3 regions of the Bacillus sp. 2175 genome follow, and region 2 is predicted to be linked to each of the others. Evidence: riboswitches for the same ligand, from Rfam matches in the RefSeq annotation. Region 2 holds a riboswitch; each other region holds the start of a gene.
The links. Region 2 has a riboswitch for S-adenosylmethionine ahead of metI (cystathionine gamma-synthase/O-acetylhomoserine thiolyase). Riboswitches for the same ligand answer to the same signal wherever they lie in the genome.

Region 1 (8,355 bases), 1.4 Mb from region 2:
GCCTAAAATCAAACCTAGACCTACTAAAATTTCTCCCCATTGAACTAAAAAGCTAAATAGGTCTGCGTTTGGAAGGACAAAATGTTGAAGGAAATCTGCCCACCAACTTTGTACTGCAGGGTGGTCCCCTGATGCTTGAGCAATAGCACCCTTTAGAAAGCCACTTGCGTCAAAAGATTGTCCGAAGACTTTGCCTATCCCAGCAGCGAACCATGTATATCCTATGTAAAGTCGTAAAAGTAATAATATGAAAGTAGCACGTTTATCAGTTCTTAAAAAATTGATAACCATTGAAATCCCTCCAATATTGTATTTACACGTTTATTATATATCCAATGTGAAAAGATTCACAATGGAGAGAATGTGAACAAGGATAGGTTGTGAATAATTGTTTTATTTTTTGTAACATTTTATCTGCTTTGATAAACTAAGAATAGAGATATATGTAAAGGAGACAAAGACTCAATATGTGGATGAACTTGTAATGATTAGAAACTACTAGATAGATAAATTTTGCTCTCATAAGCGAGGGTTTATTTAGTTATCTGTAAATCATTCAAGGAATGCATATTTGGCTTGTACATCCCTTTTATAAGGATAGGTGCCTATTTTATGTATCTGTCTTTTTTGTGGGAAAGTTTATATCTCTTATATAAAATATGCGTCCTTTAAACTTGGAGGAGTATATGATGAACCAATTAAAAAATAAAGTAGCAGTTATTACAGGGGTAAGTCGTCTAGATGGTATAGGGGCAGCGATTTGTAAAGAATTAGCTGAATCAGGATACGATATATTTTTTACGTATTGGACAGCTTACGATAAAGAGATGCCTTGGGGCGTTGATAAAAATGAACAAATACAATTAAAAGAAGAGTTACTAAAAAACGGTGTTAAAGTATCAAGTATGGAGTTAGATTTAACTCAGAATGATGCACCAAAAGAGCTTATAAATAAAGTTACTGAACAATTAGGGTACCCTCATATATTAATTAATAATGCAGCATATTCTACGAATAATAATTTCTCTACGTTGACTGCTGAAGAATTAGATAAGCATTATATGGTAAATGTTCGTGCGACTACATTGCTCAGTAGTCAATTTTCCCGGGGATTTGATAAGAAATCTGGTGGTAGAATTGTTAATATTACTTCGGGGCAATTTCAAGGTCCTATGGCAGGAGAACTAGCTTATGCGACAACGAAGGGAGCTATTGATGCTCTTACTAGTACGTTGTCAGCAGAGGTAGCTCATTTAGGAATAACAGTGAATGCAATTAATCCAGGACCAACCGATACAGGATGGATGACTGAAGAGATAAAACAAGGGTTAAAGCCGATGTTTCCTTTTGGCAGAATTGGTGAGCCAAGGGATGCAGCTAGACTCATTAAATTTTTAGTAAGTGAAGAGGCCGAGTGGATTACTGGGCAAGTTATTCATTCAGAAGGTGGATTTAAAAGATAAAAAAGAAGGCATCTCACCAGGGTGAGATGCCTTCTTTTTTAATCTTTCTTCAATCTTCGTGCAACACCATTCCCTAAAGATTGTAATCCTTGAACGAGGATAATTAAAATAAAGACGGTTGCATACATTACTTCAGGCTCGTAGCGTAAATGTCCGAAGCGGTATGCTAAATCCCCTAGCCCGCCAGCACCTACAAGGCCAGCCATTGCTGTTGCGCCGATTAAGCCGATCGTTGCGATTGTTAATCCGAGTACAAGGGAGGGACGTGCTTCTTTCACCATAACGTGCCAAATGATTTTTATAGTAGAAACGCCCATCGCTTGGTAGGCTTCAATGACACCGCGATCGACTTCTAGTAAAGCTGTCTCCATTAAACGTGCGATATAAGGGGCTGTGAAGACGACAAGCGGTACGATAACACCTTGCACGCCAATGGACGTTCCCATTAGAAACTTTGTAAAAGGTAAAATAAAGAATAATAGAATGATAAATGGAAGAGAGCGAATGATATTAATAATTGTATTAAGAATAGGATAGATGATTTTATTTTCACGCTGCCCACCAGGTCTCGTTAAAACAAGTGTGACGCCAAGTGGTAATGCAATAAGGATCGAGATGAGTAATGAGATAGATGTCATTTGAAAGGTTTGGATTGTGGCTTCCCATATGACTTTACCCCATTCATCCAAAAAGGACTTGTTTCCCATAATCTGTTCTACCTCCTTCTACGATGATTCCTTGCTCTTGTAAAAATGATAAAGCACGGTGGATTTCATTTTGTTCCCCTTGCATATGAACGACTAGTTTCCCATATGCTTCATGTTTTAACTGCGTAATATTACCGGATAAAATATTCGGATACACTTGGAAACGTTTTGTGGCAACGGCTAAGGCAGGTTCCCCTGAAGTAGTGCCAATAAATGAAAGTGTTACAATTTCTCCAGTACTTTGTAGTTCTTTCTGTACCTCTTTTGGAATTTTCGCTGCAAATGCGCTATTTACAAATTTCTTCGTGGTTACATGTTGTGGGTTTGTGAAAATATCTTTTACAGTCCCACTTTCGACTACAGATCCATGTTCCATAATAGTAACGCGGTCACATATACGCTGGATGACATTCATTTCATGTGTAATGAGTAAAATCGTAATTCCGATTTCTTCGTTAATCTTTAATAACAAATCAAGGATAGAATCGGTTGTTTCGGGATCTAATGCGCTCGTTGCTTCATCACTTAATAACACTTCAGGTTCATGTGATAGCGCACGAGCAATTGCAACACGCTGTTTTTGACCACCAGAAAGTTCGCTTGGATACGCATCTTTTCGATTAAAAAGATCGACAATGCGTAAATACTTTTCTACTCTTTTTTCAATTTCTGCTTTTGGAATGCCAGCAAGCCGTAACGGTAATGCGATATTTTCATAAACGGTAACAGTTTTAAGTAAATTGAATCCTTGGAAGATCATTCCGATTTTTTGTCTCGCTTTTGCTAGTTCTTTTGTCGATAACGTTGTTAAGTCTTGTTCGTTTACAATGATATTTCCTGTCGTTGGTTTTTCTAATAAATTTACACATCGAATCAATGTACTTTTACCAGCGCCACTATACCCAATGATTCCAAATATCTCGCCTTTTTCTACTTTAAGGGAAGTAGACTTAAGAGCCTCAACATTCCCTTTTTTTGTTGTAAATACTTTGGATATGTTTTTTAATTCAATCATTATCGTCAGCTCCTACCAAGATGGTAAAACTGAACCATCAAATTTTTTCTCGATAAACTCTTTTACTTCCTTAGACTGATAAGCTTTCTTTAATTTATTTACAACGGCATCATCTTTATTTTCAGTACGAACAACGACCCAGTTCACATATGGTGAATCTTTTCCTTCGCGGAAGATAGAATCTTTCGCTGGACTTAATTTTGCACCTAATGCAAAGTTTGTGTTAATTGCAGCTGCTTTCACTTCACTTAGTTGCGTTGGTAATTGAGATGCCTCTAATTCGACAATCTTTAATTTTTTTGGATTTTCAATTACATCTTTTGCAGTCGCTTTTTCTGTAGCCTTTGGATCAACTTTTAAAACCCCTGCTTTTTCAAATAATTTTAAAGCTCGAAGTTCATTTGTTGGGTCATTTGGTACAGCAATTGCATCGCCCTCTTTTAAGTCTTTTACATCTTTTATATCTTTAGAATATACGCCCATAGGGAATGTTACTGTTGAAAATACTTCAGCTAATTTCATATTGCGTTCAGCTTTAAATACATCTAAATACGATTTCGTTTGGTAACTATTTACATCAAGGCTTTTTTCATCTAATGATACGTTTGGCGCTACATAATCATTAAATACTTTTATATCAATTTCGAGACCATCTTTTGCTGCAACTTCTTTTACCTTTTCAAAAATTTGTTCATGTGGTCCACCTGTTACACCGACAGTAATCTTTTTCTCGTCTAATGCTTTTACCTCTTTATCTGAACTCACGCTACATGCGCCTAATAATAATACTGCTCCGCTTACAATGCTTAATAATACCTTTTTCATCTATAAATCCCCCTTCATATACGTTCCAAAATAAAAAGCACCTCCCAAAAATAAGAGAGGTGCCGAATAGACGAAATAGATTCCTCTCTTATCTTCCAAAACGAAAACTCGTTTTGCAGGAATTAGCACCTTAGCTTATACGTCATAAGCTCGGTTGCCGGGCATCATCGGGCCAGTCCCTCCGCCACTCTTGATAAGAGTATGTGTATGTAGTTTTGAATATGGTACTAATAGTAAATCGTACAAAAAGAATTGTCAATGATATTTTCGGAATATATTTTATTTTAAGATAATCGAAACATTCCCCTTTTTATGTCCTTTTTCTACATATATATGAGCTTCAGCAATTTCTTCTAATCGGTAAGTTCTATCAATAACAGGTTTTAGCTTTTCTGTTTCAGCTAGTTGTTTTAGCAGGTTCATATCTTCTTTACTGACCTTTGCCATCATTCCGTTCACAGATACATATTTTCCATTAGGCATTAATGCATCTGTACAAAGAGACTTTTTATATTTTCCAACTGCATCAAATATAATATCGTAGTGCTCGCCCCGCTTAGTAAAATCTTCTTTCATATAATCAATTACGTTGTCTGCCCCTAAAGTTGTTACTAAATCGAAATTCGAACTACTACAAATGGCTGTGACAGTCGCCCCGAAGTATTTAGCAAGTTGTATGGCAGCTGTCCCTACTGACCCAGAGGCGCCGTATATAAGTACTCGTTGCCCTTTTTTTATCTGTCCTTTTCTAAGGAAGTGCAATGCTGAAGTTCCGCCAAAAGGAATAACGGCAGCTTCTTCATATGTCACATTGGTAGGTTTTAATGCTATTAATCCACTTTCATGCACGCATGTGTATTCCGCATAACCACCAAGGTTTAGTTCTGTTAATGCAAAAACTTGATCTCCTTTTTTAAATTGTGTTACATCTGTTCCAATGTCTTCGATTTCACCGGATAACTCTACGCCAAGTATAGGTTTTCTCGGTTTTCTGAAACCTAATATGATCCGCATAGGAATCCAAAATAAGAGGGGGCTATTAAAGCCACGTATTCTACAATCTCCAGTCGATACACTTGTTGCGTGAATTTTAACTAACACTTCATTTTTTTTAGGTTTAGGCTTTTCTACATTTTGAAGCTGGAGAACATTAGGTGGTCCGTACTTTGTACAAATAATCGCTTTCATAATGACCTCCTGAAATGAGTTGTTATTATTTACATCATATTTAAACTTTTTCTCAAACATGTTGTTATATAGGAAATAAATTTAAAGATAAATATTACGAATTATATAGATTTCATAGGAAAAGAGATGATATTATTTTTGGGAAGGAGGGGACGTTATGAAAAAACTTATTTTAATTTCAAGTTTAGTACTTGCAGTCGGTCTAGGAGTAGGGTGTAGTAATGAGAAAACAAAAAAGACTGACGAACCGAAAAAAGAAGCTGTGCAGAAAGAAAAGGAATTAACAGCGAAGGATGTTTTTAATAAAGCGAATGAAGCTTTTAAAAACGAAGAAAATGTAACGATGACATATGATGTGGGAATAAAGGCTGAAGGAACAGAGATGAATGTAATAAAGGCTAAAATGCAACTAGAGCCGAAGAAAAAAAATTCTCGTTCTGAAATGAATGTTTCTGGTACAGAGGTTGTTGTTTATGATGTGGGTGGCAAAATTGCTGGTCAGTTGAAAAATCCTAATACGGGTGAAATTATGTCTGTACCAGAGGAACAATTGAATGCTAACGGAATGAACGCGACTCAAGGAATGGTAGATAATTTAGAGATTCCATCGGAAATTTTAAATAAAGTGAAGATGGAGAAAAGTGGAGATAATTATAAGCTGAAGTTTGCATTAAAAGGGCAAGAGACAGAGAGTATGCTAGCTAGTATGGATGAAAAGCAGAAAAAAATGCTACAAGGCCAAAATGCAAAGATAGAAGAAATAGATGGGGAATATATTATTACAAAAGATTTTAAATATGAATCAGCAAAGATAGATATGGTTATGAGTAGCAATGGTGAGGATAAAGCGCACATTATTACGGATGCAAAGTTTACATCGTATGATAAATTTGATCCAATACAATTGCCAGCAGCAAAGTAATCACTGTCAAGAGAGGTACCTGAAAGAAAGGGTATCTCTTTTTGTTGCTAATAAGGAGAGTGTCCTTTGAAAAAAAGAAAGATAGCAGTGGTCATTGTCGCATATACGGTTTTGCTTGCAACGTCTGTACATACGTATAAAAAACAAATTGATCATCCTATTATGAGTGATGTAGGTAAATTGCTTCCGACAAAAATAAAACGTGTTGAAAGTGCTACGGAAGAGCACTCGTTAATAAAATTAGTGCGAGATGCAAAAGTTTCAGGAGAGAAAATTTCCATCGCAGGCATGCAACATAGCCAAGGAGGACAGACATATTATCCGAATGGCACGATGCTCGATATGAAAGGATATAATAAAATATTAGAATTTGATCCAGAGAAGAAGCGGATTACAGTTCAAAGTGGTGTCACCTGGAATGATATTCAGAAGAAAATAAATCCTTATGGCCTTGCGGTACAGGTCATGCAGTCTCAAAATATTTTTACTGTTGGCGGTTCATTAAGTGTAAATGTACACGGGCGTGATATTCGTCATGAGGCACTGATTGATACAGTAGATTCATTTAGATTGTTAATGGCAGATGGCACGGTACGTAATGTAAGTAGAGAAGAAAATGCAGAGTTATTTCCATATGTCATTGGGGGTTACGGTTTATTTGGAGTTATTTTAGATGTGACGCTGAAGTTAACAGATGATGAATTATATGAAATGCACACGAGAATGATAGATTATAAAGAATACGCATCTTATTTCAAAGAGAAAGTGAAAAGAGATGAGAATGTTCGTATGCACTTAGCGCGTATTTCTGTTGCTCCAAATTCATTTTTAAAAGAGATGTATGTGACAGATTATACTTTGGCACAAAATCAAAATATGAGAGAAGAGTACAGTGAATTAAAGGAAGAAAATATTATAGCTGCACCGAAATTTTTGCTTGGGTTATCACGTTATAGTGATTGGGGAAAGAATACATTTTGGGATATACAAAGAGGTTATTTTGAACGTACAGATGGAAAGTATGAGACGCGTAATAATGTTATGAGATCAGATAGTGCTTTTATGGAATATGAAAATCCAAATAGGACCGAAGTGTTACAAGAATACTTTGTACCTATAGATGCTTTCACAGAGTATATAGATGATTTACGTAACGTATTAAATGAAGATGAGTTTAATTTACTCAACATTACGATTCGTTACGTGGAAAAGAATGAAAATGCAGTTTTGTCCTATGCGAAAGATGATATGTTTGCGCTGGTTCTTTTGATTAACCAGGGACGCTCAGAGAGTGAGATAAAGAAAACAGAGGATGTCATTCGAAAGATGATTGATGTTACTTTAAAGCATAATGGTAGTTACTATTTGCCGTATTATTCTTATCCAACGAAAGAGCAGTTAAAGAGGGCATATCCTCGCATTGAAGAATTTCTCAAGAAAAAGAAGGAAATAGATTCAGAAGAGAGATTTGTGAATTTATTTTATAGGGAGTATACGAAATGACATATAGAAGATTTGTGGCTTCGCAAAGTATCATCATGATGGCAGGAAGTATGGTATTTCCTTTTTATATATTATTGCTTCGAAACGTTGGAAATAGCTTCTCGCAATTTGGCTGGGCGTATGGCTTATTTGCTTTAACATCAGCACTTGTATATCCACTAGTGGGAAAGGTATCTGATCAAGTAGGGGATAAAAAATTATTAATCATATACGCTTGGTCCATGGCAATCTTAATGCTTTGCTTTCCAATTGCCACGGAAGTTTGGCATGTGTATATTCTTCAAATTGTAATGGGCGTTTTAGGTGCTGTGCAGCGTAATACTGAGAAGACTTCGTTAGCACGAAAGGTTGCGCAGGAAAAGGCTGGTTATGAGATTGGAAAATACCATGTGTGGACATCCATTGGCGGAGCAGTAGCGGTTATTGCCACGGGATATTTAGTAGATTTCTTTACGATTGGTACAATTTTTTATATTGCATCTATTCTATATGTAGTGAGCGGGATTGTATTAAGTAGTAAAAAAATATAACTATTCCTATTTTCACCTTAATAACCTTTATTTGTTATACTAAAAGGGAATACAAAAGAAAAGGGGACAGTGCCTTTGATGAAATTTGTAGTTTTAGCTATTCTTACTTTGTTTTTGATTCCATGGACAAGAAGTAGTAGTAAGCTTCGAGCAGTGGATAAGAAGGGAGATAAGAAGGTTGTAAAGGGTAAGAAATCATCTA
Region 2 (8,355 bases):
CATAATTCCAATAAAAATAGGTTGTTCCAAATGCTTTGTCGCTTCATACACTTCTTCAATTAACTTGATATCGTAAATTGGCTGAGTTAAAAAATACTCCGCTCCAGCATCTATTTTTCGTTCCATTCGCTTAACTGCTGCTTTTAAGTGCCTCACGTGAGGATTAAATGCGCCGCCTACAGAAAACCTTGTCGCCGGTCCAATTGATTTCCCTAAAATTGAACGTCCATCGTTCATTTCTTTAATCATTTTAATAAGCTCAATAGAGGATAAATCATATACAGAAGTGGCACCGGGAAAATCACCAACGCGCGCTGGATCACCAGTTAAAGCTAACACTTCTTCCATCCCTAACGCCGATAAACCTAACAAATGAGATTGTAGTCCAATGACGTTATGATCTCTACACGTTAAATGCGTCAATACTGGGATATCATGCTTCGTTAATAACGCACCCATCGCCATATTAGAGACACGAGGCGATGCTAATGAATTATCTGCTAGAGTAATAGCATCTGCTCCCGCTCTTTTTAACGCTCTTGCTCCTTCAAAAAAACGCTGTGTATCTAACGTTTTCGGTGGATCTAATTCCACTACAACTGTCGTTTGTTTTTTTGCTTTCTCTGCTAGAGTGACGTGAGCCTTCGAACGTTTCTCATGCGTATGAACGACTTTTGGCCTTTGAATCGTTTCTTTTTCTATTACAGGGGTAATATTCGCAACAGCGCGCTTCATACTTTGAATATGTTCTGGAGTCGTACCACAACAGCCACCCAATAACCGAATACCTTGCTCAATAAAATTCGGTGTCATTGCTTCAAAATAAGCTGGACTTCCCTCATATACGTAACGTCCCTCTACATAATTCGGGAGACCTGCATTTGGGTATGCTGATAAATAGCCATTTTGCGGAATCGATATCATTTTGAAAGCTTCCGTCATATGAAGCGGCCCCAGTTGACAATTCAATCCAACAACATTTGCACCGTAATCTATAAACTGCTTTAATATTTCATTGACATCATTTCCATTTTGAGTCGTACCTGCTTCATGTAACGCTAATTGCGCAACAATCGGAATATTCGTTTGCTTACGCAACACTTTAACAGCATGAAGTAATTCAAATTCATCATAAAAAGTTTCTAATAGTAATCCATCAACCTGTTCTTCTAGTAAAGCCCCCGCCTGTTCAAGTAACATAAACTCCCTTTCCATATCAGTCGTTGTAACAGCTCCGATATGTTTCATACCACCAATTGTTCCTAAAATTGCATTTTTATCTGTCACAGATGCTTTCGCCAATTTCACTGCCGCTCTATTAATTTTTGTAACTTGATTTTCTAAACCATACATACGTAATTTCGCCTCATTTGCTCCATACGTATTCGTTTGAATTACATCTGCTCCAGCAGCTACATATTGTTTATGAATGGATATAATTAGATCTGGATCAGATACGTTCAATTCTTCAAAGCTACTTTGCAAACCATGTGAATGCAATAACGTTCCAACCGCACCATCACCTATTACAATTCCTTTTGATAATAAATCTAGTAATTTCACGAATCTCCCTCATTTCTATCAATATAAAAACCCCCTCTTCACTTTGAAGAGGGGGACATAATTGTTCCTCCTCTTATTATGCAAAACATTCGTTTTGCAGGTATTAGCACCGTTTCAAACATTTCGTTTGAAGGTTGCCGGGTTTCACAGGGCCTTTCCCTCCACCGCTCTCAATAAGAGTTGTCTTTATTATTTTATTTATGTAGCTAAAAGGAAATGCGTTCCCCTTTTAACAATGTTTGTTAATTTTTTAATAAATTTAGCATGCACAAAATTAAAAGTCAATGACACTTGCGGAAAAATAAAAATTATTTAAAATAAAGTTGCAATTCAATTATCTTTTATTGTAAAGTTAAAAACATAATAAAAATTTCATACGAACATTCTTATCTAGAGAGGTAGAGGGACTGGCCCTGTGACGCCTCAGCAACCATTAACATTTTGTTAATAAGGTGCTAATTCCAGCAAATTGTGAAAGATTTGACAGATGAGAAGAAGACTCTATTCAAACCGAAAGCCTTCTTCTTAGAAGGCTTTTTTTATTTTATATTCACTTAATGTTTCAATTTAAAAAGGAGGAATTTTCACATGTCAACAATCGAAACAAAACTAGCACAAATCGGAAATCGTAGTGAAACTACAACTGGAACGGTTAATCCACCAGTTTATTTCTCAACCGCTTATCGCCACGAAGGAATTGGTAAATCTACTGGCTTTGACTATTCACGAACTGGCAATCCAACTCGCGGTCTTTTAGAACAGGCGATCGCAGACTTAGAATATGGCGAACAAGGTTATGCCTGTAGTTCAGGGATGGCGGCTGTTCTCCTCGTCCTTTCTCTATTCCGCTCTGGAGACGAACTTATTGTATCTGAAGATTTATACGGGGGAACGTATCGATTATTTTCTGAGCATGAAAAAAAGTGGAATGTTCGATGTAGATACGTAAATACACAGTCTATTAAACAAATTGAGCAAGCTATCACAACTGAAACGAAGGCTATTTTCATAGAAACTCCAACTAATCCATTAATGCAAGTTACTGATATTGCTGCTGTCGCAACTGTAGCGAAAAGGCACGGACTACTTCTTATTGTAGACAACACATTCTACACACCTTATATACAGCAACCATTAACAGAAGGTGCTGACATTGTACTTCATAGCGCAACGAAATATTTAGGGGGACATAACGATGTACTAAGCGGGCTTGTCGTTGCAAAAGGAAAGGAACTTTGCGAGGAAATCGCTCATTATCATAATGCATCAGGTGCAGTTTTAAGCCCATTTGACTCATGGTTATTAATTCGCGGTATGAAAACGTTAGCGCTTCGCATGAGACAACATGAAGAAAATGCGAAAGCAGTTGTTGCGTATTTAAATGATGAAGACGGGGTGACAGATGTATTTTATCCAGGAAGAGGCGGCATGATTTCATTCCGCCTTAAAGATGAAGCTTGGATTAATCCATTCTTACAATCTTTATCCTTAATTACATTTGCCGAAAGTCTTGGTGGTGTAGAAAGTTTAATGACTTATCCAGCAACGCAAACACATGCTGATATTCCTGAAGAAATTAGAACAGCAAACGGCGTATGCAATCGTCTTCTTCGATTCTCAGTTGGCATTGAAAATAGTAACGATTTAATTCAAGACTTAAAGCAAGCCATTAAACTCGTAAAAGAAGGTGTAAGAATATGAGCTATTCTATAGATACACTCTTACTACACAACCAATATAAACATGACTCGCAAACAGGCGCTGTGAACGTTCCTATTTATAACACATCAACTTTTCACCAGTTTGATGTAGATACGTTCGGAAAATATGACTATAGCAGGTCAGGAAATCCAACTCGTGAAGCTCTTGAAGATATCATTACTTTATTAGAAGGCGGAACAAAAGGATTCGCCTTTGCATCAGGCATTGCAGCGATTTCCACTGCATTCCTCCTTCTTTCACAAGGTGATCACGTACTCATTTCAGAAGATGTGTACGGAGGCACTTACCGAGTGATAACTGAGGTACTCTCCCGTTACGGTGTTTCACATACATTTGTTGATATGACCAATTTAGAAGAAATAAAACAAAACATGAAACCAAATACAAAGCTCTTTTATGTAGAAACACCTTCTAACCCACTTTTAAAAGTGACAGATATTCGCGAGGTTTCTAAACTCGCAAAATCTATTGGCGCTCTTACTTTTGTTGATAATACATTTTTGACACCACTATTCCAAAAACCACTTGAACTTGGAGCTGATGTCGTTCTTCATAGTGCTACAAAATTTATTGCTGGTCATAGTGATGTTACTGCCGGATTAGCAGTAGTAAAAGATGCAGAACTCGCTCAAAAGCTTGGATTTTTACAAAATGCATTCGGTGCTATTTTAGGACCTCAAGATTGTTCTCTCGTACTTCGCGGTCTAAAAACATTGCACGTACGCCTCGAGCATTCAGCTAAAAATGCCAATAAAATCGCACATTATTTACAAGAGCACGCTAAAGTACAAAATGTCTATTATCCGGGATTACAAACACATCTCGGATTTGATATTCAACAATCTCAAGCAACATCAGCTGGAGCGGTCTTATCGTTTACTTTGCAGTCAGAAGATGCACTCCGCCAATTTTTATCAAAAGTAAAATTACCTGTTTTTGCAGTTAGTTTAGGAGCTGTAGAGTCAATTCTTTCTTATCCAGCAAAAATGTCACATGCAGCACTGTCGCAAGAAGCTCGTGATGAAAGAGGAATCTCTAATTCATTACTTCGGTTATCAGTCGGTCTTGAAAATGTTAACGATTTAATATCCGATTTTGAAAATGCCCTTTCTTATGTAGAAGAACCTGTAAATGCATAGAGAAAAAGAAGATATGAGATTAGGTTTTCATATCTTCTTTTTCTGCGTTTTAGTTATATTCATTTGAATTTCTTCTTTTCTTATAGTCCATAAAAAAATAAAAGTATATCATCTATTTCTAAATAATGGATTAATTGATATATTAAGAAATAAAAAGGGGTGAAAATAATGGATATTTGTTCAGATATTTTAATCGTTATCGATTTACAAAATGGCGTATGTTATAGCGAGGAGCATTTATTTGATTTACAGAACTTACTAACAAAAGTAAATAAAAGAATTTATTCATACAGAAAATTAAATAAACCAATCCTTTTTGTTCAACATTGTGATGATGATTTAGTACCCGAGAAAGAACTTTGGGCTATTCATACCGATCTAGATGTTCAAGAACAAGATTTTTTTGTAAGAAAAACACATGCAAATTCATTTTATAAAACAAACTTAAAAGAAATTTTAGATCAATTATCTGTAAATTGCATTGAATTTTGTGGCGCCCAAACAGAGTACTGTATGGATGCTACGATTAAGTTTGCCCACGGACTAGGATACGAAAACTTTATGGTACAGAAAACAACCTCTACGTTGAATAATCCTTTTATGTCCGCAAAAGAGACAATTGATTTTTATGAGAACATATGGAATCACAGGTTTTTAACGTTGCTAAAAGATGAATTTTAGAATAAATGACTAATGACTTGATCATCCTAAGATTTATCAGCCGTAAGCAAATATTTCATTATCACCATAAAGAAGCGAATTACATTCAGCTTCTTTTCTTTTAACCTGTTTTATATTCTATATATATCATTATAATTCCTTTGTCATATTATTTTAAAAATTTTGTATATTCATTTGAAAGAATAAGAAAATCATGATAAAATTGTGTTACAAATATATCTATATCTTTCAATTTTTAAAACACATCGAAATTTTCACCCAAAAATGTCATTTTACAAAAACATGCTAATTTACCTATTTTATTTACATCAGGGTCTCTTTTCTTACAATTTCTTTACTTTAGGACTTTTTTTCTGCAACAACTATTTTCTTTTCTTTAAATTTTTGGTATGTATAGTATGGTATAATAGCTCACACGGAGGTGGAAAAGAACATGTTAGAAACCTTTCAAAAAGAATTAGAACTATATGAAAGTAATGCAGAATTATTAAAAGTGCTAGCTCATCCTGTTCGTTTATGTATCGTAAAAGGATTAATCGAGCGCGGTCCAAGCAACGTTTCTACAATGTATACTGGCTTAAACATGCCACAATCTACAATTTCACAGCATTTAGCAAAATTAAAAAGCGCTAAAATCGTTTCTAGTGAAAGAAAAGGATTGGAAATTTATTACAAAGTAGAGAATGAAACAATCATTCAACTCGTTCGCGTATTATTAGGTTAGGGACTAATAATCGAAGAAAAAGAACGTATTCTATATTTTTCATCTCATATCTTTAATATAAATATATATCATGAGAGGAAATATATAATACTACATAAGTCGTATTAAAAAACAAGACACAGTATATACTGTGTCTTGTTTTTTTATATTGTTACATATCGATCCAAATGTAAATGTTGCATATCTTTTGTATGTATAACAACATCAAATGCACTCCCTACTCCTCCATTCAAAATCATAGAACGAACGGCTCGATTTTGTTTTTGCGTTTCAGAAAAAGGATTCATATCTTGATGGCTCGTAAGCTGTTCTAATATCCCTGCAGCTAACAAGAACTCAGATTGTTTCTTATGCCATACTGCACTCATTCCTTGCATACTAAACATCTCCTTTAGCTCGTCCCAATGAATATGAGTAGTAAGATCCATTTCACCTGGATGCGCTAGTGGGTTACGTATTAGCTTATGCTGATAATACCCTCGCAAACTTCCTTCACGGTGTGCTGGATACATCCATTCTTCTTTTGTGTATCCGTAATCAACTGTAATACATATACCTTTTTGAAACCATTTCGCAATTTCTTTTATATACTCCTCCATCACAATTGGTACTTCAAAACGTTGCCCTTCAGCAATATGAATATTATATTTCAATAAATAGCGACCAATTCTTTTATCTAACGGCCTACATACTTCTGAAAGGTTTCCTTCCTCTGTATATGTAATACGTACTTCATACAACATACCATTTCTTTTCTCAATTATTTCAACAGGAAATGCATCAAACAACTCATTCGAAAAAAGAATTCCCTCGAAAGAATCTCCCATTTCACTATAGGAGGTATAGTACGATACATTAGAAAATGAGCCAAGGTGCTCCTGCTGTAATTTTCTATGAAAAGGGCTCACTTCAATCATTGAATAGTTTAGATCAATAAAGGTTTTTGGAGATAATTGCTTCCATTCTTGTAAAACATCATAGGCAAACTTCCCTGTTCCTCCGCCAATTTCACAAATATTCGGAGCAACTTCACCATTTTCAACAAGACGAATAAAAAGTTTAGCAAAAGTTTTTGCAAACACAGAGGATACGTTGCTACTTGTAAAAAAATCCCCTTGTCTTCCAATCTTTTCACGTTCTTTCATATAATATCCATGACCTTCTGTATACAATACAAGGTTCATATACGTACTATATGAAATTGAATAATCCTTTTCTTTCCCCATCCATTCTCTTAAAATGAGCTCCATTCCCATAATGACTCCTTATTGTAAAAACGGATTATTTTCTTTTTCAAAGCCAATGCTTGTTTCTGGACCATGTCCACATAAAACCGCTGTTTCATCTGGTAATACAAATAATTTCTCTTCAATACTTCCAATTAATTCAGCGAAACTTCCACCAGGTAAATCTGTTCTTCCAATGCTCATTTGGAACAATACATCTCCTGAGAATACAGCATTCGCCTCTTTACTATAATAAGAAATACTTCCTGGAGAATGTCCTGGTGTCTCAAAAATTTCAAAATTAAATGATCCAATTGTTAATGTACCTTCTGCATCAATAATATGATCCGCTGGTTTTGCTGTAATACTGCGGTTCATCATAAAAATTTGAGAGCCGTTTACAGTTGCATCTCCTAACCAATCTGCTTCTTCTTTATGTACATACACAGGAATATGAAAAGTGTCTCTTACCGCATCAACAGCACCGATATGATCAAAGTGAGCATGTGTTAATAAAACAGCTAATGGTTTTAATTGTTCTTCTTGTAAATATGTAACGAGCTTTTCACCTTCATGACCAGGGTCAAAGATAATGCACTCTTTTTGATCGTTCATTAAAATATAAGCATTCGTTTGTAATGGGCCTAACGGCATTTGTATCCATTTCATATGAAAATCTCCTCCAGTTATTAAACTTACTTTTAATGATACAACATTTCTTTCTCTGAGGAAAAGAAAGGATGCTATCTCGACAATCATTTTTAAAACATGTACAATATAAAAGAGTAAATATTCCAAAAACTCATAATAAGAAATGGGTAGACAGAGGAGGATATTGTATGGGCCTTGTTATTATTTTTACACTTGTCACTCTGTTAGCTGTATTTGCTACGCTTAGAACACTTCGTGAAAAAAACTTTTTCGCGAGCGGCTTTGCAATTGCAACTGTACTCGTTTTCGGATGGTTTACGATCATGACTGTTCTATATAACGGGTATCCACCAGCAGCTTAATTCGTTTACACTTTATTCTTCATCGAGATTTCACACAAAAAGAGGAAGGGTTCCCCCTTCCTCTTTTCATATTTCACAACTTATATCATCTTCGCTTCGTATTTGTGCTTTTTTACAAGCCAAGCTCCTCCGATAACACCTGCATCATTACCAAGTGTTGCAATAGCTAACTTCGTGCTCTTTACAGCACGTGAGAAAGCGTATTGCTCGAAATAGCGTTGAATTGGTTCTAATAGCGCATCTCCAGCTTTAGACACGCCTCCACCAATAACAATTTTCTCTGGGTT
Region 3 (8,355 bases), 1.4 Mb from region 2:
CGTGGCAACACCAAGATGATTCGATTCTTCCCATTCATATCCACTAATATCAGCTTTATTTAATTTTTGGATTCGTAATTGTTCATCGACTAACACTCTAATACCAGAACCCTTTTCTCGATTCACAAACTTTATAGTGGACCCGGATATGTCAGCCCATGCCTTTATTCTCTTCGGATTTCCTTTTCGGACATAAAATCCTACATTTCTGGACAATAAATTAATCATAATGCATGGCTGTCCTACTAAAATGCGTTTTACGTAAGGAACATTATATGTACCAGTTTCACCATCAAACAAATGCAAACTAACGATACTTCCTTCTCCTTGATACATTTTCACTAAACTCGTTAAGCTACCTTGATACGCCCTTAAAACATTAGAACTTGGCAAACGATTTTCTATACGTTTAGCTAACATATCTAACGTTAGTTCTTGACCACTAATAATACACGTGTTCAAGATACTACTACCATCGTTTTTTACAGGAGTAACTTGTACCTTTCCTGTTTTCATTTGTTTTATATATTGATCTAAATCTGTTGCATCAATGCGCATCTGTCTACCAACTCTATAAGAAGGAAGTTCTCCTTTTTTAATTAAGTCGTATACAGTTAATTTTGATACTTTTAATCGCTTTGCTACTTCTTCCGTTGTGTAGGAATGATGATCCATAGACGATTCCTCACTTTCTCCTTTCATTGTAACAAAGAAAAGAATATTTCTCCTATTTTTTAAAAATAGATATATGTTCAAATTACATTCAATTATAACTAGTTATATTTAGATATAATTAGTTATAATTAGATGTATCAAAACGAAAGGGGATTTTTTTATGAATAAATTTACATTACGTTCCATCGGGGCACTTATACTTTCTTTCCTTCTTATATTTAGTGCTGCTTGTACAAGTGGGGAAAAGCATACAAAGTCAGCTGCTAAAGAGGATAAAACAGTTGAACTGACTATCTCAGCTGCTGCAAGCTTACAAGATGCATTAAAAGAAATCGAAAAACAATATAAAGAAAAAGAGCCAAATATCAAACTTTCTTTTAACTTCGGTGCTTCTGGAGCACTTCAACAACAAATTGAACAAGGTGCACCTGCTGATTTATTCTTCTCTGCAGCAGAAGATAAATTCCAAACCCTTGTAAAAAAAGGATTCATTAGTGAAAAAGAAGGGAAAAATCTTCTTGGAAATGAACTAGTTCTAGTCATCCCTAAAGATAGTTCACTTACAAAATTTCAAGATTTAAAAGATGAGAAAATCAAAAAAATTGCACTTGGTACACCTGAATCTGTACCTGCTGGCAAATATGCAAAGGCTTCTCTAACACACGAAAACCTTTGGAATGATGTTCAAAATAAAGTCGTATTTACAAAAGATGTTCGCCAAGTGTTAACATATGTAGAAACAGGGAATGTCGATGCTGGCATCGTATACAAAACAGATGCTCTCATTTCGGATAAAGTAAAGATTGGTGAGACAGCAGCAGCTACTTCTCATGAGCCAATCCACTATCCTTTAGGTGTTATAAAGGAATCTAAACATAAGAAAGAGGCGACTTCATTTTATGAGTATTTGCAGTCAAAAGATGCACAATCTATCTTTAAGAAATATGGATTTACAGTTCTGTCGTAATTACTATGAGCATTGATGCTATTTTATCGCCTGTCTTTCTATCTTTAAGAGTAGCTGCGTGCGCCACTATTCTCGTTACAATTTTAGGGACAATTGTCGGGCGAGCACTAGCTCGCTCCTCATGGCGATATAAAGTACTATTAGAAACCATATTTTTATTACCAATGGTACTTCCACCAACTGTTATCGGCTTCTTTCTCATTATCATCTTTGGAAACAACAGCCCGATCGGAAAGTGGGTTGAATCATTATTTCAGCAGTCTATTATGTTCACATCTACTGCTGCGATTATCGCTTCTACAGTTGTTGCATTTCCGCTTATGTACCAATCAGCGAAAACGGGATTTTCTATCGCAAATGTACAAATTGAAGAAAGTGCTCGTGACCTTGGCGCAAGTGAATATCAAGTTTTTCTGCACGTTACACTTCCACTCGCATTTCCTGCCTTACTAAGCGGGATGATTTTGAGCTTTGTCCGCGCGCTCGGTGAGTTTGGTGCTACACTCATGTTTGCCGGGAACATTCCTGGTAAAACACAGACAATCCCAACTGCAATTTACATGGCTATTGATGCAAGTAATATGCAACTCGCCTGGACACTTGTAGTTATTACTATCGGTATGTCACTCGTATTTCTACTATGTATTCAACTTATTAATAAAAGAATCACTAACTCTTAAAGCAGCTTTTGTCGAAGCTGCTTCTTTATTTCTTAGGAAATAAAATATACCAATGGGAAATAACTGAATTTTACCTCTTATTTAAATATACATTTTATTTGAATTCACTTTCTAAAATAGGCAATTTCCTGTTATTATATGGAGGTGTTTCAAAAAATGAAGAAATGAAAACGCATTTATATTGTGAATTCTTCATCCTGTTTTAGCGATCGGTAATCTTCTACTCTATTAGTGGGGCATTACCGATCGTTAGAACGATATGTAACTATATTGGTATAGCAAACCGAAGGGAGTCTTGTAATGGACATTTTATTAGCGCTTCTTCCTGCAATTGCATGGGGAAACATCTTATTAGTAAGCGTAAAAATGGGCGGTGGTGCATATAGCCAAACGGTAGGTATGACAATCGGTGCTCTATTCTTCGCAACAATTATGTATGTATTTACTCAACCAGCTTTAACAATGACAATCTTAATTGTTGGTTTTATTTCAGGTTTATTCTGGGCTTTAGGACAAGTAAACCAATTAAAAACAGTTGAAAAACTAGGTGTTTCAACTACTGTAACGATTTCTACTGGTATGCAACTTGTTGCAACTTCTATCTTTGGGGTTATCGCTTTCCGTGAGTGGACTACTACTACAACGATCATTCTGGGAACGATTGCAATCCTATTAATTGTAGTTGGTGTTGTATTCACATCATTAGATGATAAAGAAAATGCTCAGCCACCTGGACAATTGAAAAAAGGACTTCTTACTTTAATTGTTTCTACTTTCGGCTATCTTGTATATGTAATTATTATTCGTTGGTATAATATTGATGGTTGGTCTGCTATTTTACCACAAGCAGTTGGTATGTTTGTTGGTGCGGTTGTACTGACGTCTAAACATAAACCATTTAACAAATATGCAATCCGTAATGCTTTGTCTGGTTTACTATGGGGAACTGGAAACTTATTCTTACTTCTTTCATTACCACGTGTTGGAGTAGCAACAAGCTTCCCATTATCTCAAACTGGAATCGTTATCTCAACATTTGGTGCGATTGTCTTCTTAGGTGAAAAGAAAACAAAACGTCAATTGATCTTTATTGCACTAGGTAGTGTTTTAATTATCGGCGGCGCTGTATTACTTGGTATGACAAAAGCATAATCTTATATTCTATTAGTAAACCCCTGAAGCATATATGCTTCAGGGGTTTTTCAATTCTAATTATTTTCTAGATATAATTATTTGTATGTTCTTGCCCCTTATAATTGCTCTTCCACTCTAGCAAACCAGCTACACATATAAAGAGATTAATAACAGTTAATATTAGCATGAATTTCCGCCTTCTCATTATCCATTCCATCTACGGTAAGTCTTTTCTTTTTACAACATTCTCTTAAAGATGATATCGTTTTTATAACATATCTCTACTAGAAAGGAATAAAGAATATGCTAACTAAACATCGAATTTTATTTATTGGTGCCGGTCGTATGGCAGAAGCTATATTTTCCGGATTACTTAAAACAAGCAAAGAGTACATCGAAGAAATTATCGTCTCTAATCGAAGCAACGTAGAAAAGCTAAAACAGTTACAACATCGATATAATGTGTCTACTGCAACAGATTGGAAACAGCATGTTACATCTGTTGATACGGTTGTTTTAGCAATGCCACCTTCTGCTCATGAAGAGTTATTAGCTGAGCTATCTCCGTTAATATCAAATCAACTAGTCGTAACAGTCGCAGCTGGCATTGGACCATCTTATTTAGAAGCTAGACTCCCAAAGGGCACGCCTGTTGCTTGGATTATGCCTAATACAGCTGCTGAAATTGGAAAATCTATCTCCTTATATACAATGGGACAATCAGTAAATGAGATGCATCAAGAAACCCTGCAACTGCTTTTAAAAGGTATTGGTACTTCGCAACTTTGTACTGAGGAAGAAGTTCATCAGCTTACTGCAGTTACTGGAAGTGCACCAGCCTTCCTTTATTACTTTGCTGAAAGCTTAATTGAAACAACAAAAAGTTATGGAGTCGATGAAGAAACCGCAAAACATCTTGTCATTCAAATGATTTCTGGCTCTGCTTCTATGCTCGAACAAACGCAAAATCCAGCTAACCTCCGCGAACAAGTAACAACGCCAGGTGGTTCCACAGCTGAGGGTCTCAAAACTTTATACGAATATAATTTTTCAGAGGCAATTCAAAAAGCAGTAGAAGCAACAAACAAAAAAGCTAGGGGGAAATAATATGATTTTAACAAGTTTAAAAGACTATACAACATTACATAACGGTGTAAAAATGCCTTGGTTTGGTTTAGGTGTTTTTAAAGTAGAAGATGGTTCAGAAGTAATTGATTCTGTAAAAGCAGCAATTAAAAATGGCTACCGCAGCATCGATACTGCAGCAATCTATCAAAATGAAGAAGGTGTTGGACAAGCGATTCGTGAATCCGGTGTTTCACGCGAAGAATTATTTATTACCTCAAAAGTATGGAATAGCGATCAAGGATATGAAACAACACTTCAAGCATTTGAAACTACATTAGAGAAATTAGGTCTAGAATATTTAGATTTATATTTAGTACATTGGCCTGTAAAAGGGAAATATACCGAATCATGGAAAGCATTAGAAAAACTTTATAAAGATGGCCGTGTTCGCGCTATCGGTGTGAGTAATTTCCACATTCACCACTTACAAGACGTATTTGAAATTGCTGAAATTAAGCCAATGGTCAACCAAGTGGAATACCACCCACATTTAGCACAAGAAGAGTTACATGCATTCTGTAAAGAACATAATATTCAGCTTGAAGCTTGGTCACCATTAATGCAAGGACAACTACTAGATAATCCAACGTTACAAGAAATTGCGACAAAATATAATAAATCAACTGCGCAAATTATTTTACGCTGGGATTTACAAAACGAAGTTGTAACAATTCCCAAATCAATTAAAGAACATCGCATTATTGAAAATGCAAACATCTTCGACTTTGAATTAAGTGCTGATGATATGAAAGCAATTCAAGCTTTAAATGAAGATCGTCGCGTTGGTCCAGATCCAGATAACTTTAACTTCTAGTAGAAAAACCACTGCCCTATGCAGTGGTTTTTTCGTTTAATAAAACTGAAAATTTAAACTATATTTCATTTAGTTGACACTTCATTATTCAAGGTGTAAGATTTTGAATTATCAAAGAAACACAAAAATTAATAAAATTTATTCGTTTACTCATTGTATCAAGAGAGGTGGAGGGACTGGCCCTTTGAAACCTCGGCAACAGGTTCATTTTGAATACTGTGCCACTTCCTGCAAGCTTTATGCTTGAAAGATAGAATGAGGGACTTCGTTTATATACGGGTGCATAACTTGTACGTAAAAATCCCTCTTTCTCAATATGAAAAGAGGGATTTTTTATTTTTCATTTCCCTCATCATCATCCAAACTTAATTATTTAGGAGGAAAATCAAATGAAAAAGAAGTTTGTACCCGGTATTGCATCAGTTGTAGGAGTAAGTATTTTATTAACTGGTTGCGGTAGTTATAAAAACGAAGCAAGCGGAGCAAATGCAAAAGACGAGGCACCTAGTAAACAGGTTTTAAACTTATCTTCACCTACTGAAATACGAACAATGGATACGGCTCGTGCTACAGATACTGATTCTGGTCAAGTAATGAGAAACGTATTTGAAGGTTTGTATAATCTTGGTGAAGGTAACAAACCTGTTCCTGGTGTTGCAAAATCTCATGAAGTAAGTGGCGATAAAACGAAATACACATTCCAATTGCGAGATTCAAAATGGTCAAACGGCACTCCTGTTACAGCTAAAGATTTTGTGTTCGCTTGGCAAAGAGCCGTAGATCCAGCAACAGCCTCTGAATATGCATTTCTATTCTTTGATATTAAAAACGCAACAAAAATTAACAACAAAGAACTTCCAGCCGACCAACTTGGTGTAAAAGCAGTTGATGACCATACGTTTGAGGTAGAATTGGAGCGTCCTGTTCCGTATTTTATTAGCTTAACAGCGTTCCCAACATTTCTACCAATTAACGAGGAATTCTTTAAAGCACAAGGTGATAAGTACACTTTAGAAGATAATACAATCTTGTACAACGGAGCTTTTACACTAAGCGATTGGAAGCACGAACAAAGCTTTAAATTCAAGAAAAACCCTACCTATTGGGATAAAGATACTGTCAAACTAGAAGAAATCAATTTTAACGTCGTAAAAGAAAAATCAACAGAAGTAAATTTATTCGAGTCAAAACAATTAGATCGTATAAAACTAACATCTGACTTCGTCGATAAATATAAAAAGGATGCTAACTTTAAAGAACGTCCAAACGTAGGCGTACAATTTTTACGTATGAATCAACAAAACAAAGTGCTTCAAAACGTTTCTGCACGCCAAGCAATTGATCAAACAATTGATAGAAAATCCTTTGTAAATACGTTATTAAATGATGGATCTACACCAACATTTGGTCTCGTTCCAAAAAACTTTGCAAAAGGACCTGAAGGAAAAGACTTCCGTACTGCAAATGGCGATTTAACAAAAGTTGATACAAAATCTGCACAAGAGTTATGGAAAAAAGCTAAACAAGAGCTTGGTTCTGAAAAGATAACATTAGAATTATTAACGAGTGATGCTGACCTTGATAAGAAAACTGGTGAATTCTTAAAAGGACAACTAGAAAAGAATCTAGATGGATTAACAGTAAATATAAAACCGCAACCGCGTAAGCAACAAGTTTCGCTTTTATTAAAAGGTGACTACGAAATCGGAATTGATGGCTGGAGCCCTGACTTTGCGGATCCAATTACATTCCTTGAGCTATTTACAACGAATAACCCTTATAACTTAGATCATTACTCTAATAAGGAATTCGATGAAACAATAGCAAAAGTGAAAACAACTTTAGCTGGTGATGAAAAAGCTCGCTGGGAAGCATTACTAGCATCCGAGAAAATATTATTTAAAGACTCTGTTATCGCTCCTCTTTACCAAAAAGGCGAATCTTATTTAGAACGTTCTTATGTGAAAGGAATTGTGCAAGTAGACTTTGCAGGGCAATTAAACTTCAAGTGGGCAAAAATTGAAAAATAAAGTGAAACTTTAATAAGTGGGGGTTTCTTCATCCCCACTTATTATTAGCCCACACCAATTGTTTTTTTAGCAAAATATATTAAAAATAGGTTCTCTCACACATGAGAATCCGCTTTTTCAATATATTATTCTAAGAAATTAACAATCTATTTTTATTATTGACATATAGTTCTTTCCAGTGTTAATATTCTAAATAATCAAAGAAACGAAATATTTCACCATCAAAATATAATGTCTACTACGTTGAAACATATAACGATAGATTATAGATCAACATGTATATACATATAGAACACCTGATTACCTATAAACAAATATTTATAATAGGTTTTATCTCCTTCTATAACTACTTCAAGACATGGACATTATGACGTTACGAACAACACATTTAGGGAGGAACGAACAATGAAGAAAAAAGTTATACCTGTTGTTGCATCTGTTTTAGGGGCAAGTCTATTACTAACTGCTTGCGGGGGAAATAAGGATAATGCAAGCGGAGCGAAAGCAAACGATAAAGCACCTGATAAACAGGCAATTAACTTATCATTCGCTTCAGAAATTCCAACAATGGATGTTGCAAAAGCAACGGATGGGGAATCCATGAACGTAATGCGCAATGTTTTTGAAGGGTTATATGCAATGGGAGAAGATAATAAACCGGTTCCTGGTGTCGCTGAGTCGGTTGACATTAGTCCCGATAAAACAAAATATACATTCCATCTGCGTGATTCAAAATGGTCAAACGGTACTCCTGTTACAGCAAAGGACTTTGCCTTCGCTTGGCAACGTGCCGTAAATCCTGATACAGCAGCTGAATACGCATTCTTATTCTTCGATATAAAGAATGCGAAACAAATAAACCAAAAACAATTGCCAATTGATCAACTAGGGGTCAAAGCTGTTGATGACAAAACGTTAGAAGTACAA

Region 1: it holds a riboswitch for S-adenosylmethionine, as region 2 does, so the genes downstream of both, ACXKY9_RS01005 (MetQ/NlpA family ABC transporter substrate-binding protein) here and metI (cystathionine gamma-synthase/O-acetylhomoserine thiolyase) in region 2, are expected to answer to the same signal.
Region 3: it holds a riboswitch for S-adenosylmethionine, as region 2 does, so the genes downstream of both, ACXKY9_RS01070 (peptide ABC transporter substrate-binding protein) here and metI (cystathionine gamma-synthase/O-acetylhomoserine thiolyase) in region 2, are expected to answer to the same signal.

The regions. Positions count from the first base shown of each region.
Region 1 is NZ_CM173819.1:168,252-176,606, forward strand. Features, by position in the region: gene ACXKY9_RS00985 (DoxX family membrane protein) at 1-291, opposite strand, end outside; gene ACXKY9_RS00990 (SDR family oxidoreductase) at 687-1,463, shown strand; gene ACXKY9_RS00995 (methionine ABC transporter permease) at 1,502-2,170, opposite strand; gene ACXKY9_RS01000 (methionine ABC transporter ATP-binding protein) at 2,145-3,185, opposite strand; gene ACXKY9_RS01005 (MetQ/NlpA family ABC transporter substrate-binding protein) at 3,198-4,010, opposite strand; SAM riboswitch class I at 4,096-4,210, opposite strand; gene ACXKY9_RS01010 (NAD(P)-dependent alcohol dehydrogenase) at 4,290-5,198, opposite strand; gene ACXKY9_RS01015 (DUF6612 family protein) at 5,356-6,120, shown strand; gene ACXKY9_RS01020 (FAD-binding oxidoreductase) at 6,187-7,623, shown strand; gene ACXKY9_RS01025 (MFS transporter) at 7,620-8,153, shown strand; gene ACXKY9_RS01030 (DUF3981 domain-containing protein) at 8,232-8,355, shown strand, end outside.
Region 2 is NZ_CM173819.1:4,006,538-4,014,892, forward strand. Features, by position in the region: gene ACXKY9_RS20755 (bifunctional homocysteine S-methyltransferase/methylenetetrahydrofolate reductase) at 1-1,563, opposite strand, end outside; SAM riboswitch class I at 1,634-1,743, opposite strand; SAM riboswitch class I at 1,947-2,057, shown strand; gene metI (cystathionine gamma-synthase/O-acetylhomoserine thiolyase) at 2,152-3,264, shown strand; gene metC (cystathionine beta-lyase) at 3,261-4,424, shown strand; gene ACXKY9_RS20770 (cysteine hydrolase family protein) at 4,593-5,105, shown strand; gene ACXKY9_RS20775 (ArsR/SmtB family transcription factor) at 5,539-5,829, shown strand; gene ACXKY9_RS20780 (class I SAM-dependent methyltransferase) at 5,973-7,085, opposite strand; gene ACXKY9_RS20785 (MBL fold metallo-hydrolase) at 7,095-7,724, opposite strand; gene ACXKY9_RS20790 (DUF2759 domain-containing protein) at 7,895-8,068, shown strand; gene glcK (glucokinase) at 8,149-8,355, opposite strand, start outside.
Region 3 is NZ_CM173819.1:183,649-192,003, reverse strand. Features, by position in the region: gene ACXKY9_RS01100 (substrate-binding domain-containing protein) at 1-675, opposite strand, end outside; gene modA (molybdate ABC transporter substrate-binding protein) at 836-1,642, shown strand; gene modB (molybdate ABC transporter permease subunit) at 1,648-2,322, shown strand; gene ACXKY9_RS01085 (GRP family sugar transporter) at 2,623-3,474, shown strand; gene proC (pyrroline-5-carboxylate reductase) at 3,760-4,563, shown strand; gene ACXKY9_RS01075 (aldo/keto reductase) at 4,565-5,398, shown strand; SAM riboswitch class I at 5,551-5,655, shown strand; gene ACXKY9_RS01070 (peptide ABC transporter substrate-binding protein) at 5,788-7,428, shown strand; gene ACXKY9_RS01065 (peptide ABC transporter substrate-binding protein) at 7,834-8,355, shown strand, end outside.